DNA from 3 places in the Dietzia sp. B32 genome. Region 3 is predicted to be linked to each of the others. Evidence: predicted binding sites of a transcription regulator. Region 3 holds the regulator's gene; each other region holds the start of a gene.
What was found. The regulator LexA, encoded in region 3, represses DNA repair genes until DNA is damaged. The targets are predictions, from matches to a motif close to CGAACANNTGTTCG.

Region 1 (5,255 bases), 1.2 Mb from region 3:
CAGCTGGCGCTCCCCGCACGGCACCGACCGCCTGGAACCCGCTGGACTGCTCCCCTGAACGGCGGGGCCGGTCCCCCGAACGGCATGGCCACTCGCCCGATCCGGCGGGGCCCCTGCACCCCCGGAATCACAGGTCGGTCGGCTACGGTGGCGGGTCGACGCGGCCCGTCCGGGGCCGGCGACGCGCACCGGGAGTAGTAGATGACGACGACGAGCCAGCAGCCGGCCGCCGGGGATCCGAACCCCGCGGGACAGTCGGGCGGGGGCCCGGAGGGTGGGGCACGTCCGGGCAGTGGCCAGCTGGGCGGTCGCGGCGGGCGGGGCCGTGGCGCCGTCGCGGCGGCCGTGGTGGTGGCGCTCCTCGTGATCGCCGCGCTCGCATGGCTCGTCCTCGCCGGACCGCTGTCGTCGTCCGCGCGGGCCGAGCGGGAGGTCGAGCAGACGCTGGAGAGCATGAGCTCGGCGGAGTCGTTCGCCGAGTTCAACGGTCACATGTGTGCGGAGAACCGCGTCCCGCAGGAGCTCGTGGACACCATCACCGCGTCGAGCGAGGCGACGGGTTCCGACCTCGACTCGATGTTCCGCGAGTCGATCGCGGGGTCGTTCCCCCAGGATCTCGAGGTCCTCGGGGTGGAAATCTCGGGCGACGGGACCGAGGCCACCGCGACCGTCGAGTCGGAGTCGGACGGTTCGGGCCCGGAGCAGATCCATATGCGCGACGAGGACGGTGCGTGGAAGATGTGCCAGCCCGGCGTCGGGATGGGTGCCGTCCCGCAGGACCAGCAGCCGGGCTGAGCCGCCCCGCCGGCCGTCAGGAGGTGGCCCGGCCGCCCGGCGACCTGCCGACGCTCAGGCTGGCCGGGTCGGCCGCTGACCGTTGCGGCTGTCCCGCTCGATGCTGGGCGGGTTGGTGAAGTGGCCGTCATCGGCGATGAGGCGGTCGAGGTGAAGTCGCCACTGGTGGTCGAGAATCCGGTCACGTGCCTGGGCCAGTGGCCCGTGGGGTGTGGTGCGGTGTTCGTGTCCGGTTTCGGTGATGATCGTCAGCTCGCCCAGAGGCCCCGGCCGGTAGGCGCAGTGGCCGAAGGTTTTCTCCCGGTGGTGCTTCCGGCAGTGGCAGAACAGATTCCACTCGGCCGTAGGCCCGCCCAGCTCAGGACGCTGGTGGTCGAAGGCGATGGCATGGTCGATCTCGCAGTCATACGCGTCCACCGTGCAGCCGGGGTGACGGCAGGTCCCGTCGCGTAGCCGGATCCGCTCGGCCAGCGCCGGGGTGATGGCGTACTTGAGCATCGCGTCCGGCTTGTCCTGGGCCCCCGGCTGCGGGTCGATCAGTTCGAACCTCACCTTCGCGTCGCCGCCGGACAGGAGTTCCTCGCACAGCCAGTCGAAGCTCGAGTAGGCGCCGTTGACGAACTGCACGCGGTTGGGCAGTCCCTGGGCGACGCTGTCGATGACGGAGATCCGGATGGGCTGCTCCGTGCCCCACGACGCGCCCAGCTGCGGCCTGCCGGCGCCGGCCGGGGCGGTGTCGGCGGAGGCGGTGTCGGCAGGGGCGTCGCCGGCGCGGGCGGCGGCAGCAGAAGCAGCAGCATCCGTGTCGCTGCCGCTGTCGGCGGGCCCTTCCGGGTCGTACAGGCTGGTGCCGATGTCGTCGGTGGTCGGGTCCCCGAGTGCGCAGAGCGCGTCGGCGCGCAGTTGGTCCCGCGTGCGGGGGTGGCCCGCCTCGGAGGCGGCGCGGGCGGCGGCGTCGATCCGGCGGCGCAACTTCTCGGCGTCGCCACTGGGCAGCGAGGCCCACATGCTGGTCATGCCGTCGCGTGCCGGACGGAACCGGACCGTGCGCTGCTCCATGGCGGCGGCCACAGCATCGCCGGCGGCCTGCGGGTCGTGACGCTCCCGGGACGCGTCGACCGCGGTGTCCAGTGCCACCCGGCTTGGCCGGTGACCACCGTCGAGGTCTCGGGTCAGGGCGCCGACGACGTCCGATTCCACCGCGCCGATGATCTGGTCGGGAACCCCTGCCAGGCGACAGGCGGCGTCGATCGCCAACTGTTCGGGGACCAGTCCCCGTTCGACCGCCTTGCGCAGCCGCGGTAGCCGGGTGTGGATCTGCACGCCGGCCGTGACCAGCCGCGCGGCGTGCCACCCGGTCAGCGACATGGCCGCGGCCAGATGATCGCGCGCCCGATCGGCGGGCTCGAGCCGGGAATAGTCGGGACGGGAGTCGGTGGACTGCTGCCCGTGCGCCGACTCCCGGGCCTCCCGGTCGAGACGCCCCATTGCCTCGACCAGCAGGTGGGCAGCGTGCAGCCGGGTCGCCGCTGCCAGGTTCTGTGCCAGCGTGGCCGAGCGCGCCACCTCGCTCAGCGCCTCGGCGCCCAGCGTGTCGAGGGGTTCCGACACGGCGCGAAGCGCCCCGGCGGAGGCCGAGCTCGTCGTCGTTCCCGTTTTCTCGCTCATCACCGCACCCCCTCCGACGCCGCGCCGTAATCGAACATACAAGCGATTGTACCGGCGCTGCGGAACTAGCACAAGAGTTCGACCCCGGAAGGGTCCGCGTACGACAGCGGCGCCCCTCCGAGTGGAGGAGCGCCGCTGGTGGGGCGGGGTCGGACCGCGGTGAGGACTGATCGGTCAGACGGGCGGGATCAGGCCGTACCGATCAGGCCGCGTTCGATCAAGCAGCGGCACCCTTGGACTTACCCGCCGACTTCAGGTCGTTGCACGCCTCGACAACGCGCTCGGACATGGCCTGCTCGGCCTTCTTCAGGTACGAACGCGGGTCGTAGACCTTCTTGTTGCCGACCTCGCCGTCGACCTTGAGCACACCGTCGTAGTTGCCGAACATGTGAGCGGCGATCGGACGGGTGAACGCGTACTGGGTGTCGGTGTCTACGTTCATCTTGATGACGCCGTAGGACAGCGCCTCCTCGATCTCGCTCTTGGCCGAGCCCGAACCGCCGTGGAAGACGAAGTCAAACGGCAGGTCACCGGCGTTGAGCCCCAGCTTCTCGACCGCGACGTCCTGGCCCATCTTCAGCACCTCGGGCTTGAGCTTGACGTTGCCCGGCTTGTAGACACCGTGGACGTTGCCGAAGGTCGCGGCCAGCAGATAACGCTGCCCGGTGTTGCCGGCGCCGAGTGCGTCGATGGTGGCCTCGAAGTCCTCACGGGAGGTGTAGAGCTTCTCGTTGATCTCGTTCTCGACACCGTCCTCCTCGCCGCCGACGACGCCGATCTCGATCTCGAGGATCTGCTTGGCGTTGGCCGTCTTCTCGAGCAGCTCCTTGGCGATCTCGAGGTTGCGGTCGAGCGGGGTGGCCGAGCCGTCCCACATGTGCGACTGGAACAGCGGGTTCTCGCCGCGGTCGACGCGCGCCTGGGAGATCTCGATGAGCGGTCGTACGAAGCCGTCGAGCTTGTCCTCGGGGCAGTGGTCGGTGTGCAGCGCGACCAGGATGTCGTACTTCGCAGCGATGACGTGCGCGAACTCGGCGAGCGCGACCGCGCCGGTGACCATGTCCTTGACGTTCAGGCCCGAGCCGAACTCGGAACCGCCGGTGGAGAACTGGATGATGCCATCGGACCCGGCGTCGGCGAAGCCCTTGATGGCCGCGTTGATGGTCTCCGAGGACGTGCAGTTGATCGCCGGGTAGGCGAAGCCCTCGTTACGGGCCCGGTCGAGCATGTCCTTGTACTGTTCGGGAGTTGCGATGGGCATGTGGTCTCCTCCAGGGTTCTCGGCTGTGCGACGTGCGCATCTCGGGGCGCCGCACCCCTGTGGAGGTGGGCGCACACCCTCCAGCCTAGGCCAGCGTGACGGGGCGCACCCGCGAGCCGGGTGCGACACGCTACCGGCGGAGCAGTTCGGCGAGCGCGGTGTCGGCCCGGGCGAGGTCGTCGCGGTCGAATGTCGAGGTCGAGGCCATGATCTCGTCGGCCCCGGTCCGCTCCACCAGCGCGGCGAGCTCCCCCGCCACTTTCCCGGCTTCCCCGTGGAGGGCCCCCGCCATCCAGTCCTCCATCCGACGGAGCTGCTGCGGACGGAATCTTCGGTCCAGGATCTCCGCCGGCGACCGGAGCGGGCCGAACACCCCGGTCTCCCGCGACTCGGCCATCGCCCAGGCCTCCGGCAGCAGCAGGCCCCTCGCGTCCTCGATGGAGTCGGCGACCATCACCTCCAGGCTCACCACCACGTACGGTTCCGGCGTGGCGTCGCTCGGCCGGAACGTCTCGCGGTAGCGGTCCAGCGGCGTGGGGTCGGCGAGCAGTCGCGGTCCCCCGACCACGACGGGCAGGCCGGCGCGCGCGGCGACCTCGAGGCCCCGGCCGGTGGCGAGCACGAACACCGGGGGCGGGTCCTCGACGACCGGCAGCGAGGTGACGGGGCCGCGGCCGTGGAGGAAGTCGAGTACGGCCGTGATGTCGCGGGCGAAGGCGTCGGTGCCGTAGTCGGTGACACCGAGCGCCTCGCGGACCGGCGCGGTGAACCCGAGCGAACGCCCCACCCCCAGGTCGATCCGGCCCGGGTGCATGGCCTCGAGCATGGCGAACTGCTCGGCGACGACCAGCGGCCGGTGATGGGCGAGCATCACGCCCCCGGAGCCGAGCCGGATGCGCGTGGTGCGCGCGGCGGCGGCCGCGACCAGTAGGGGCGGGCTCCCGCTCGCGATGCCGGGGACGGAGTGGTGCTCCGCCGTCCAGTAGCGGTGGAACCCCAGGGCGTCGGCCCGCTCCGCGCGGACCAGCGTGCCCTCGATCGCGGCGGCGTGGGACTCGCCGACGCGGGTCCGCGACCTGTCCAGGAGGGACAGTCGGAGGGTGTCCGGCAGGTCTGTGGGGGCCACGACCCCACCGTAGCGCCGCGGGTGGCGGGGTCCCGCGCGCTGCAGGATCACGGGCGGGCGGATTGTGATGCCCCGGTGATCACGCACCTCCTGGCCGAGCAGGCCCCTCAGGTTCTCGCGCTGGGCCCCGGCTTCATGGATCCCGAGTTCTGGCTGTCCGGCGACGGGCCGTTCGGCAAGGCCATCCTCCCGGCACTGCTGTCCGTGGTCTTCATCGAGTCCGGCCTCCTGTTCCCGTTCCTGCCCGGGGACTCCCTGCTGTTCACGGCGGGCCTGCTCACACAGCAGGACAATCCCTTCGCCCCACTGTGGGTGGTGCTGGTGACCGCGCCGATCGCGGCATTCCTCGGTGACCAGGTGGGGTATTTCATCGGCAACCGCTGGGGACATCACCTGCGGGAGCGG
Region 2 (5,255 bases), 620 kb from region 3:
GGGGTACGACCCCGGGCGGCCAACTCGGTGTGGGCATCGGCGGGCGTCCAGTCCAGCATGTCGTCGTCGCGACTCACGTCCCCCACCAGGTACAACGGCGCGTCAGGGACGCTGATGTCGTCGGTGGGCACGAACTCGGCCAGGTCGGTCATGTCGACGACGACGAAGCCCGCCTTACCGTCGCGGCGCATGAGGGTGGCCAGCCGCTCGGTGGGCACCAGGGACGGGTGGACGGCCAGCACGGTCCCGCCGGCGCCCTCACCGTCGCCGGGTCCGGCGGAGAGTGCGCGGGCGTGGGCCCGCAGTTGCTCGGCGGTGATTCCGGCGAGCTCGGGCACGCCCAGCTCGACGAGTCGCTCGACCTGGCGGGCGATGGGGGCTTCGGGATGAACTCTGGGGGTCACGTGTCTGGAACGGGCGGCGGAGCACGGTTATTCCCGACTAGCCTCGGGATCATGACCGACATCAGCGCGACGCAGCAGTGGGCAGCGGTGGAGAACCTGGTCCCCTCGATCGGCGAGGTCTCCCTGAGGGAGTTGTTCGACGCCGACCCGGAGCGCGGCCACCGGATGTCGGTCACCGCGGGCGATCTGCACGTGGACCTGTCCAAACACCTGGTCACCGACGAGATCCTCACCGCACTCACAGAGCTCGCCCACGCCGCCCAGGTGCCCGCGCGGCGGGCCGCCATGTTCCGGGGCGACCGGATCAACACCACCGAGGACCGCGCGGTTCTCCACACGGCGCTCCGTCTCCCGCCCGATGCCGAACTCGTCGTCGACGGCCGGGACGTGGTGGCCGACGTCCAGGCGGTACTGGGGCGCATGGCCGACTTCTCCGACCGCGTCCGCTCCGGCGGGTGGACGGGACACACGGGCCAGCGGATCGACACGGTGGTCAACATCGGGATCGGGGGCTCCGACCTGGGTCCGGTGATGGTCGACAGCGCCCTGCGACAGTTCCGGACGGCCGGCATCAGCGCCAGGTACGTCTCCAACGTCGACCCCGCCGACCTCTCGGCCACCCTCGCGGAGATCAACCCGGCAACGACCCTGGTGGTGGTGGCGTCCAAGACGTTCACCACCCAGGAGACCATGGCCAACGCGCACGCCGCTCGTCGGCACTTCGTCGAGGCCCTGGGCTCCGACGACGCGATCGCCTCGCACTTCGTCGCCGTGTCCACCGCCGCCGAGAAGGTCGCCGAGTTCGGGATCTCCGCGGACAACATGTTCGAGTTCTGGGACTGGGTCGGCGGGCGATACTCCGTGTCCTCCGCCATCGGGCTGTCGGTGATGATCACCGTGGGGCCGTCGGCGTTCATCGAACTGCTCGAGGGCTTCCACACGATGGATGAGCACTTCGCCACCGAGGCACCCGAACACAATGCGGCGGTCCTCATGGCGCTGCTCGGGATCTGGTACACCTGCTTCCTCGGCTCGCAGTCCAAGGCCGTGATCCCCTACGCCCAGGACCTCCGGCGATTCCCCGCCTACCTGCAGCAGCTGACCATGGAATCGCTCGGCAAGTCGGTCCGTCTCGACGGTTCCGACGTCAGTTACCCGACCGGCGAGATCTACTGGGGCGAGCCCGGCACCAACGGCCAGCACGCGTTCTTCCAGCTGCTCCACCAGGGCACGCAACTCGTGCCCGTCGACTTCATCGGCATCGCCCGTCCGGGTGCGGACCTCGACGCCTACCCGTCGGAGGGGACGGAGGCGGTGTCCATGCACGACCTGCTCATGGCCAACCTCTTCGCGCAGTCGCGGGTCCTGGCCTTCGGCAAGACCGAGGAGGAGGTCCTCGCCGACGGCGTCGACCCCGCCCTCGCCCCGCACAAGGTCATGCCCGGCAACCGACCCTCCACCACGATCCTCGCCCCGTCCCTCTCCCCGGGCGTCCTCGGCCAGCTGATCGCGCTGTACGAGCACATCGTGTTCACCCAGGCCGCGATCCTGGGCATCAACGCGTTCGACCAGTGGGGCGTCGAGCTCGGCAAGGCGCAGGCGGGCGAGCTGCTCGGCGCACTCACCGCCGACTCCCACCCCGAACCGGCCTTCGACTCCTCCACGGATTCGCTCGTCGAGATCTACCGCGAGGCCCGCGGACGGCGCTGACGACCGCGCCGGCGCGTGCGCTCGGACTTCTCGAAAGGGTGCGCCGTCCCCCTCGCGCGACGCTGGCCACCGTGCGATCGTTGAGCATGGCCACGATCTACTGCACCGCCACCAGTCTCGACGGGTTCATCGCCGACGACGAGGAGAGCCTGTCCTGGTTGTTCGCCACACCCGGGAACGCCGAACCAGGTTCGACCGCCGGCTCCGACGACGCGGCGGTCTCTGAGCTCCACTTCGACCGCTTCTTCGCCGGCGTCGGCGCGATCGTCTGTGGAGTGAACACCTTCGAGTGGGTCCGCCGCGATCTGACCAAGGACGGTCAACCGTTCGTCTGGCCGTACTCCCAGCCCACCTGGGTGGTCACCCACCGGGACCTCGACCCCGTCGACGGCGTGGAGTTCTTCTCCGGTGATGTCGCCGACCTGCATCCCCGCCTCGTCGAGGCCGCGGCGGGAAGGGACGTCTGGGTGGTCGGCGGCGGCGACCTGGCCGGCCAGTTCGCCGATCTCGGGCTGCTCGATCGTCTGTGGATCCATCAGTGCGCGGTCGTCCTCGGTTCCGGGCGACCCCTGCTCCCCCGCAGGCTCCGTCTCCACCGACGTCAGCTCGACACCGACGGGCAGTTCACCGCCATGCTCTTCGACGTCGTCGGCCCGGAACCACGCGTCTCTTCCTGATTCTCTGCTGCCGGGGCTTCACCTCAGATCACATCAGTCAGTTGAGGACTGCCGACTCACGGAACACCCTTGCCACTTCGAAAGTGTGTACGTATAGTAGAACACAGGTTCGATACCGGGCTGGCCGCGACGGAGGGGGTGGGTGGATGCACGAGGACGCGGATCGCGCGGCCGCCTCCCCCGCCTCCCCCGCCTCGCCCGGCTCGTCCGCCTCGCCCGCCTCGTCTGGTTCCTCGAGTTCGTTGTCGGGTCTGCGGGCGGCGGTGCGTGAGGGCTGGATGGGCGAGAATCGTGCAGCGGCGCGCCGGTTCGTGGCGTGTTACGAGTTGTTCCTCGAATGCCAGCGCCGGGAGGAGTCCGGGGCGGGCGCCGGTGAATGCCGATCCGGGCATGCGGTGGTCGATCCGATCGACGTCGCGACCGGGTACGTGGTCGCGGCGATGGCGATCTCGTCCCGGCGGGCCACCACCATGATCTCCTTCGCCTTCGACCTGCACACCCGGTACCCGGCGATCCTGACCGCGATGGCGCAGGGGCGTCTGGACCAGCGCGCCGCCGAGGTGCTCGCCTCACAGATGGCCACCGTCCACGTCGACGTGCTCGATTTGGTGCAGCAACAGGTCGTCGACGAGTACCTCGCCGCGATCGAGGGCGGGATCCGCCTGGGCGAGAAAGCCATCCGCAGCAACGTCGATGCCATCATCGCCGGCTACGACGCCAATGGCATCCGCCTGCGCCGCCAGGAAGCCGCCCGCACCCGCGGGGTACGCGTGCACAAAGGCATCGACGGGATGTCCACCATCTCGGCGATCCTGGCAACCGAAGAGGCCGCCGTCCTGGCCGAGGCCCTCGACCAGCGCGTGGCCGACCACCGGGCCGCCGACGCCCAAGCCGCCGCCGACACCAACGCGAGCGATGGCGATGGCGAGGCCGCCGGTGAGGTCGACGACTACTCCCTGGCCGAACGCCGCGCCGACGCGTTGATGTCCCTGGTGTGCGGCGACGTCGGCCCAGGCGGCGCCCGCAACGGCTCCGACACTGCAGCCCACCCCGGCCAGCCGGGTGCCGCGGGCCGGTCCGCCACCGCGGGTGCCGGGGTGGCGCCGTTGCGGCCACGGGTCACCGTCATCGCCACCGGCAACCACGCCCGCGACGACGGCGGAGCCCGGGTGGAGTTCACCCGCACCGGCCAGGCCGCCCTGCAGGCCCTGCTCGACATGCTCGCCACCAGCGACGGGGCCACGTTTGAGGCCGTCGATCCCCGGATCGGGGCCGCCGACGACGCCCGAGCCGCCCTGACCTACCGGCCCAGCGCCGACCTGGCCCGCCGCATCCGACTACGCGACGGCACCTGCCGCCACCCCGGCTGCACGGTCCCGGCCGAGGCCTGTGATCTGGACCATGTGGTGCCGTTCGATCACACCGACCCCGAGCGTGGCGGGCACACCACCGAGGCCAACCTCGCCGCGATGTGCCGGCGCCACCACCGGTTCAAGACCTTCTCCGACTGGCGCTACCACCTCCACCCCGACGGCACCCTGACCGTGACCACCCCCGAGGGCTCGACCATGCTCACCCACCCCTCCGGCCCACTGGCCGACTACCGACGCGAACACGCCCACACCGAGACCCGCGCCTGGGCCCGTCAGCAACGCCGCACCCCCCACCCCACCGGCGACGAACGAGCCGACGCCGAACCGACCTACTGGTCCCGCCGCGCCGCCCGCCACAACACCGAACGCCACAACACCGAACACCGCGCCGCCACCGACACCATCCCCACCCCACCGGCCGAGTCCAGCCGCTGGTGGAACCGCAACGCCCCACACGCCAGCACCATCGAACTCGGCATCCGCACCCTCCTACTCGACCACCACCGCCAACGCCTCGACGACATCATCGACCCACCACCCTTCTGACACCACGAGGGCCGCACCGGGCATGACCGGCGCGTCCCTCATCAGGACCCGGGTGGGGCCACCAGGGGTTCAGACGAAGCGGCGGCTGACCTTCTCCGGCAGGAGCGTCAGCAGCGGACCGATCGCCTTCCAGGGTTTGGCCGGCACCAGCGCGCGGGTGGGCTCGGCGTCGATCGTCTTGACCAGCGCGTCGACACCCTCGTCGAACTCGGTCATCAGCGCGGTCTTCACCGAACGGTTGATGTCCGTGCGGATGTACCCCGGCAGGATGTCGGTCACCTTGATCCGGCTGCCCGCGCTGTCCAACTCGGCGTACAGGCCCTGCGCGAGCGCCGAGACGAACGCCTTGGTCGCGCCGTAGGTGTTCTGCGCCTTCGGCATGCCGCGCAGCGAACTCACCGACGAGATGAACACCAGGTGCCCCTCACCCCGAGTGAAGAGCCGCTCCATCGCCGCCTCGGCCTGGTTCAGCGTCCCGACCACGTTCACCATCGCGGTCTCCCGGTTGGCGTGCGCCTTGCCTGTTCCGATCGAGGCTCCCTTGC
Region 3 (5,255 bases):
ACCGGGGGGTGCTGGCTTCCCTGCCCGACGGTGTCGACCGGGCGGACTGGTTCATGGACTACCGCAACGCGGACGGCTCGATCGCGGAGATGTGCGGGAACGGGGTCCGGGTCTTCGCCCACGCGCTCGTCGGGACCGGACGGGCGGAGGCGGGTTCGATCCCCGTGGGCACGCGGGCCGGCGCTCGCCCAGCCGAGGTCATCTCCTACTCGGGCGATGATGCCGTGGTGCGGGTGGACATGGGGGAGCCGCGACTGCTCGGGCTGTCCTCGGCGGAGATCGCGGGCCGCACCTTCGCGGGACTGGCCGTCGACATGGGCAATCCGCATCTGGCCTGCGTGGTCCCGGGTCTGGGAGCGGCGGACCTCGCCGCGTTGCGGGTGGAGCAGAGCCCGGTGTTCGACAGGGACTTCTTCCCCGACGGGGTCAACGTGGAGATCGCCACCCCGATGGTGGACGGCCGGGTCTCGATGCGTGTCCATGAGCGCGGTGCCGGGGAGACCATGTCCTGCGGCACCGGGATCGTGGCGACCGCGGTGGCCGCACTGGCCGACGCGGGGGAGGCGTCGGGAGACGTCGTCGTCGCGGTCCCGGGCGGCGAACTCGCGGTCGCTCTACGAGAGGGTGGATCCTCCCTCATCGGACCGTCGGCCCTCGTCGCCCACGGCCGATATCGTCGTAGGCATTAGCACACCGCTCCACACAGGACACCAGGGGCCCGGGTGTGAGAAGATGAACGCGAATGACTACTGATTACACGGCCGCTGATCGGCCGACACGCGACCTCGATCCATCCATCGGTGAGTTCCAGCTCGAGGAGAGATCCTCGATGCGCCGGGTGGCGGGGCTGTCCACCGAACTCCAGGACGTCAACGACGCCGAGTACCGCCAGCTCAGACTCGAACGGGTCGTGCTCGTGGGTGTCTGGACGGAGGGCTCCGCCGCCCAGGCCGACGCCGCGATGGCCGAACTCGCCCAGCTGGCCGAGACCGCGGGATCAGAGGTGTGCGATGCGCTCATCCAGCGACGCGACAAGCCCGACGCCGCGACGTACATCGGGTCGGGCAAGGTCAGTGTCCTCAAGGACGTGATCGCCGCGACCGGCGCCGACACCGTCATCTGCGACGGTGAACTCACCCCGGGACAGTTGCTCGCGCTGGAGAAGGCGGTCAACGTCAAGGTCATCGACCGCACCGCCCTGATCCTCGACATCTTCGCGCAGCACGCCACCAGCCGCGAGGGCAAGGCCCAGGTGACTCTCGCCCAGATGGAGTACATGCTTCCCCGCCTCCGCGGCTGGGGCGAGTCGTTGTCCCGTCAGGCCGGCGGGCGTGCCGGCAGCAACGGCGGCGTGGGTCTCCGAGGTCCGGGTGAGACCAAGATCGAGACCGACCGGCGTCGGATCCGCGAACGGATGGCACGTCTGCGGCGCGACATCAAGGGGATGAAACAGGCCCGCGACACCAAACGGCACCGTCGCCGTGCCACGCCCGTGCCCTCGATAGCGATCGCCGGATACACCAACGCCGGAAAGTCCAGTCTTCTCAATCGGATAACCGGTGCCGGGGTACTGGTCCAGAACGCCTTGTTCGCCACGCTCGACCCGACCACCCGGAAGGCCGAGCTGCCTGACGGCCGCGCGGTCGTCTTCACCGACACCGTGGGGTTCGTTCGTCATCTTCCGACCCAGTTGGTCGAGGCCTTCCGTTCCACACTGGAGGAGGTCGTCGACTCCGAACTTCTCCTCCATGTGGTGGACGGCTCGGATGCCTTTCCGCTCCGCCAGATCGAGGCGGTGCGCAAGGTGATCAACGAGGTGGTGGAGGAGCAGAACGCCGAGCGACCTCGTGAGCTGCTGGTGATCAACAAGGTGGACGCCGCGGATCCCGTCGTACTCACCGAGTTGCACCACGCGCTACCCGACGCCGTGTTCGTCTCGGCCGTCACCGGTCAGGGCGTCGACGAGCTGCTCGAGCGGATCACCCAGATCGTCGCTTCCGGGGACACCGAGGTCACCCTGGAGATCCCGTACTCCCGTGGGGACGTGGTGTCACGGGTCCACGCCGAGGGCGCGGTGGTCGAGGAGGAGCACACCGAAAACGGAACCCGGGTCATCGTCCGACTGCCCGCCTCAGTGGCGGGTGAACTCGACGAGTTCGCCGCCGACGGCTCACACGACGGCGCCGCCTGACCCCCACCGGGGACGGGCGGCGCGCCGTTCGAGTCCGGAGTTCAGAGCTTCCGGAACACCGTCACCACCTTGCCGAGGATCGTCGCGTGCTCTCCCGGGATGGGACTGAACGACGGATTGTGAGGTAGCAGCCAGACTCCGCTCGCGTCGTTGCGGAAGGTCTTGACCGTCGCCTCCCCGTCGATCATCGCCGCGACGATCTCACCGTTGTCCGCGACGTTCTGCCGCCGGACCACCACGAAGTCGCCGTCGCAGATCGCCGCGTCGATCATCGATTCCCCGACGACCTTGAGCATGAACAGGTCGCCGGATCCCACGAGGTCCGCGGGCAGCGGGAAGATCTCCTCGACGGCCTGTTCGGCGAGGATCGGACCGCCGGCGGCGATCCGGCCGAGCACGGGGACGTAGACGGGCTCGGAGGCGCCGCCGGGCCGCTGGGGCTCGGGCGTCGGCGAACGACGCCCGCGCGACTTCTGCCCGGGAACCCCGTGCACGTCCACCGCGCGCGGCTTGTGCGGGTCCCGGGTCAGGAAACCCTTCTTCTCGAGAGTCCGCAACTGATGAGCCACCGACGAGGTGGACTGCAACCCGACCGCGTCGCCGATCTCCCGGATGCTCGGCGGATAGCCGCGCTCCTTGACGGTGTCGTGGATGTGGAGGAGAACGCTCTTCTGTCGGTCCGTCAGCGACTCGAAGTCGGGCTTCGGCATCTCGTGTGGTCCCTTCGGCGAATGGATGTTCGACGTCTGTATCTGTGTACACCCTATCGCCCATGCGAACGTCGCGCCACACAGGTGTTCGAAATAATCGGGCCCGGAATGGTGACTGTGTCGGAGTCGCGTGATACAACTCTAGGAGAGTTCGGATTCGAACAGATGTACTGACACATACATACGGGTGTGCGAACACCACTCGCACACCGTATCGAGTAGGGAGTCACCATGACCGTTACGGAGTTGCAGTCACACGCACGTCCGACCGTGCGGTGGAGCGAGGTCTGCCCCGGCGACCATCGCGGGCGGTCCGCGGGCGTCGATCGTCCCGGCACCCCACAGAGTTCCCCGGGTAAGGGCAGCGCACAGCCCGGTCGCGTCCACCGTCGCCCCGCGGTTCGACCGGAGGGCAGCCGTCCCGCGGCGGCGTCGGCACGTGTCGACACCGTCGTCCGGCCGAGGGTGCCCGGCCGCCCCCTCGGCGTCACGTCTGTGGCACCGGGTCGCCGCGTGCTCGTCCGCCCGGCGTCGGCCGAGGGCGTGCGCGCCTGCCATATCGAGGCTCCTGTGGCCAGCGGCGTCGTCGACGACGTTCCTACGTGGGCGCTCCTGGCCTGCGGGATCGCGTTCGGAGTGATCCTGCTCTTCGCCGTGGCGTATCTCGGCGGGCCCGCCTACGCATGACCGGTCGTCGGGCCTCCTAGAATGAGTCGGGGACGGTGTACTGCCATCCCCGCATCCCGTCAGGCACGAGCCGGGACGCGTGAAGTCCGGTCGACGAAGGGCCCCACGGGAATGTACTGCCCGACATGCCACCACGAGGACTCCCGCGTGATCGATTCACGATCGGTCGACGAGGGGCAGGCGATCCGGCGTCGCCGGGAATGTCCGAGGTGCGGCCACCGGTTCACGACTCTCGAGACGCCGCTTCTGACTGTTCTCAAACGCAACGGGGTCACGGAGGCGTTCAGCCGGGACAAGGTGGTGCGCGGAGTCCGGCGTGCGTGCCAGGGACGAGCGGTCGACGAGGACGCCCTGCGCCGCCTCGCCCAACAGGTCGAGGACGCCGTCCGCGCCGGTGGCGTGTCCGAAGTCCCCGCCCATCAGATCGGTCTTGCCATCCTGGGCCCGCTACAGGACCTGGACGAGGTCGCCTACCTCCGCTTCGCCTCGGTGTACAAGCAGTTCAGTTCCGCCGATGACTTCGAACGCGAGATCATCGCCCTCCGGGAACGCCGGACGAGTCGCTAGACGCGCGCCATAGGCGGGTGATCGGCCGACGGCCGGCTCCAGGGGACGGCCTGCCTCAGCGGGACGACCGGGGGGCCAGCGCCGCTGCCACTGCCTTCTCGATGCGCTCCGCCGACACCGATCTGGCGGTCCCGAGCGTCTGCGCGAACAGCCCCACGCGGTATTCGGCCAGCATCCAGCGCAGGTCGCGAACGGCCCGGGCCCCACCCGGGCGCTTTCGCAACGCGGCGCACGCCTCGTCGACCCTCGCCTCGGACCGGGACAGCCTCACCGTGAGTTCCCGGTGGCGGGACGGAGACTTCTCCGCCAGCTCCAGGCGGAGCCCCACAGCCCTCACGTGTCGTTCCAGATGCGGGAGTGCGTCGGCCGGGTGTCGGGCGAGGAAACCCCGGCCGATGAGGAAGTCGAGAGACGGCCGGACGGCATCGGCGATGTCCGCCGGTGCCGCGGCCAGCGAGCCCCACACCGACTGGGCCGCCACGAGAGCGGGCACCGCCGTCGAGATCGCGGACGCCACGGCGCCGGGCACCTCCGCTCTCGCGGTGGCCTGCAGCTCGTCGAAATCAGCGACGGTGAGGACCGGAGCGCCCTTTCTCCGGGCGATGATCCGGCCGCACGCCGCGAGTGAGGCATCCGAGACGAGCCCCTCGATCCCGCCGTGCGGGTACTGCGAGAGAGCGAGCCGCTGCTGTACCGGGCGCCCACGCAGGATCGACGACGCCGACACGAGACCAGACGAGATCAGCGTCAGCACCGCGGCCGCCTGGGTCGATCGGCGCTCGTCCTCGGTGGCACACGCCACCACGTGGATGCCGTCCGCGCCGACACGCAGTGCTGGATAGACCGTGACCTCGACCCCGTCCACCGAGCCGGTCACCGCCGGCGGGAGATCGCCGATGGTGCCGGCGGTCCACTCCCGGTACGGACCCTTGTCCGGGACCAGGCGGGCGTTGAGAGTCGCACGAACCCTGTCCACCAAGCGGGTCCTCAACTGCGCTAGATCCGTCCCGGAGGCCACGACCTCGTCACCGTCGACCACCTCGAAGCGCATCCGGAGGTGGCCCGGTAGCTGGGTCGGGTCGAAGTCACGGGGATCGACT

Region 1: the regulator LexA is predicted to act here: its motif matches at 2,495-2,508, upstream of L8M95_RS07820 (HNH endonuclease signature motif containing protein).
Region 2: the regulator LexA is predicted to act here: its motif matches at 2,890-2,903, upstream of L8M95_RS04810 (HNH endonuclease signature motif containing protein).

What each region holds. Positions count from the first base shown of each region.
Region 1 covers NZ_CP093845.1:1,630,513-1,635,767, forward strand. The annotation lists gene L8M95_RS07810 (alkaline phosphatase D family protein) at 1-58, shown strand, start outside; gene L8M95_RS07815 (hypothetical protein) at 202-795, shown strand; gene L8M95_RS07820 (HNH endonuclease signature motif containing protein) at 850-2,463, opposite strand; gene fbaA (class II fructose-bisphosphate aldolase) at 2,681-3,724, opposite strand; gene L8M95_RS07830 (MsnO8 family LLM class oxidoreductase) at 3,855-4,850, opposite strand; gene L8M95_RS07835 (DedA family protein) at 4,929-5,255, shown strand, end outside.
Region 2 covers NZ_CP093845.1:1,011,107-1,016,361, forward strand. The annotation lists gene L8M95_RS04795 (DUF5701 family protein) at 1-404, opposite strand, end outside; gene pgi (glucose-6-phosphate isomerase) at 453-2,114, shown strand; gene L8M95_RS04805 (dihydrofolate reductase family protein) at 2,186-2,791, shown strand; gene L8M95_RS04810 (HNH endonuclease signature motif containing protein) at 2,938-4,710, shown strand; gene L8M95_RS04815 (SDR family oxidoreductase) at 4,780-5,255, opposite strand, start outside.
Region 3 covers NZ_CP093845.1:391,621-396,875, reverse strand. The annotation lists gene dapF (diaminopimelate epimerase) at 1-689, shown strand, start outside; gene hflX (GTPase HflX) at 743-2,191, shown strand; gene lexA (transcriptional repressor LexA) at 2,233-2,901, opposite strand; gene L8M95_RS01895 (DUF3806 domain-containing protein) at 3,397-3,588, shown strand; gene nrdR (transcriptional regulator NrdR) at 3,700-4,155, shown strand; gene hrpA (ATP-dependent RNA helicase HrpA) at 4,211-5,255, opposite strand, start outside.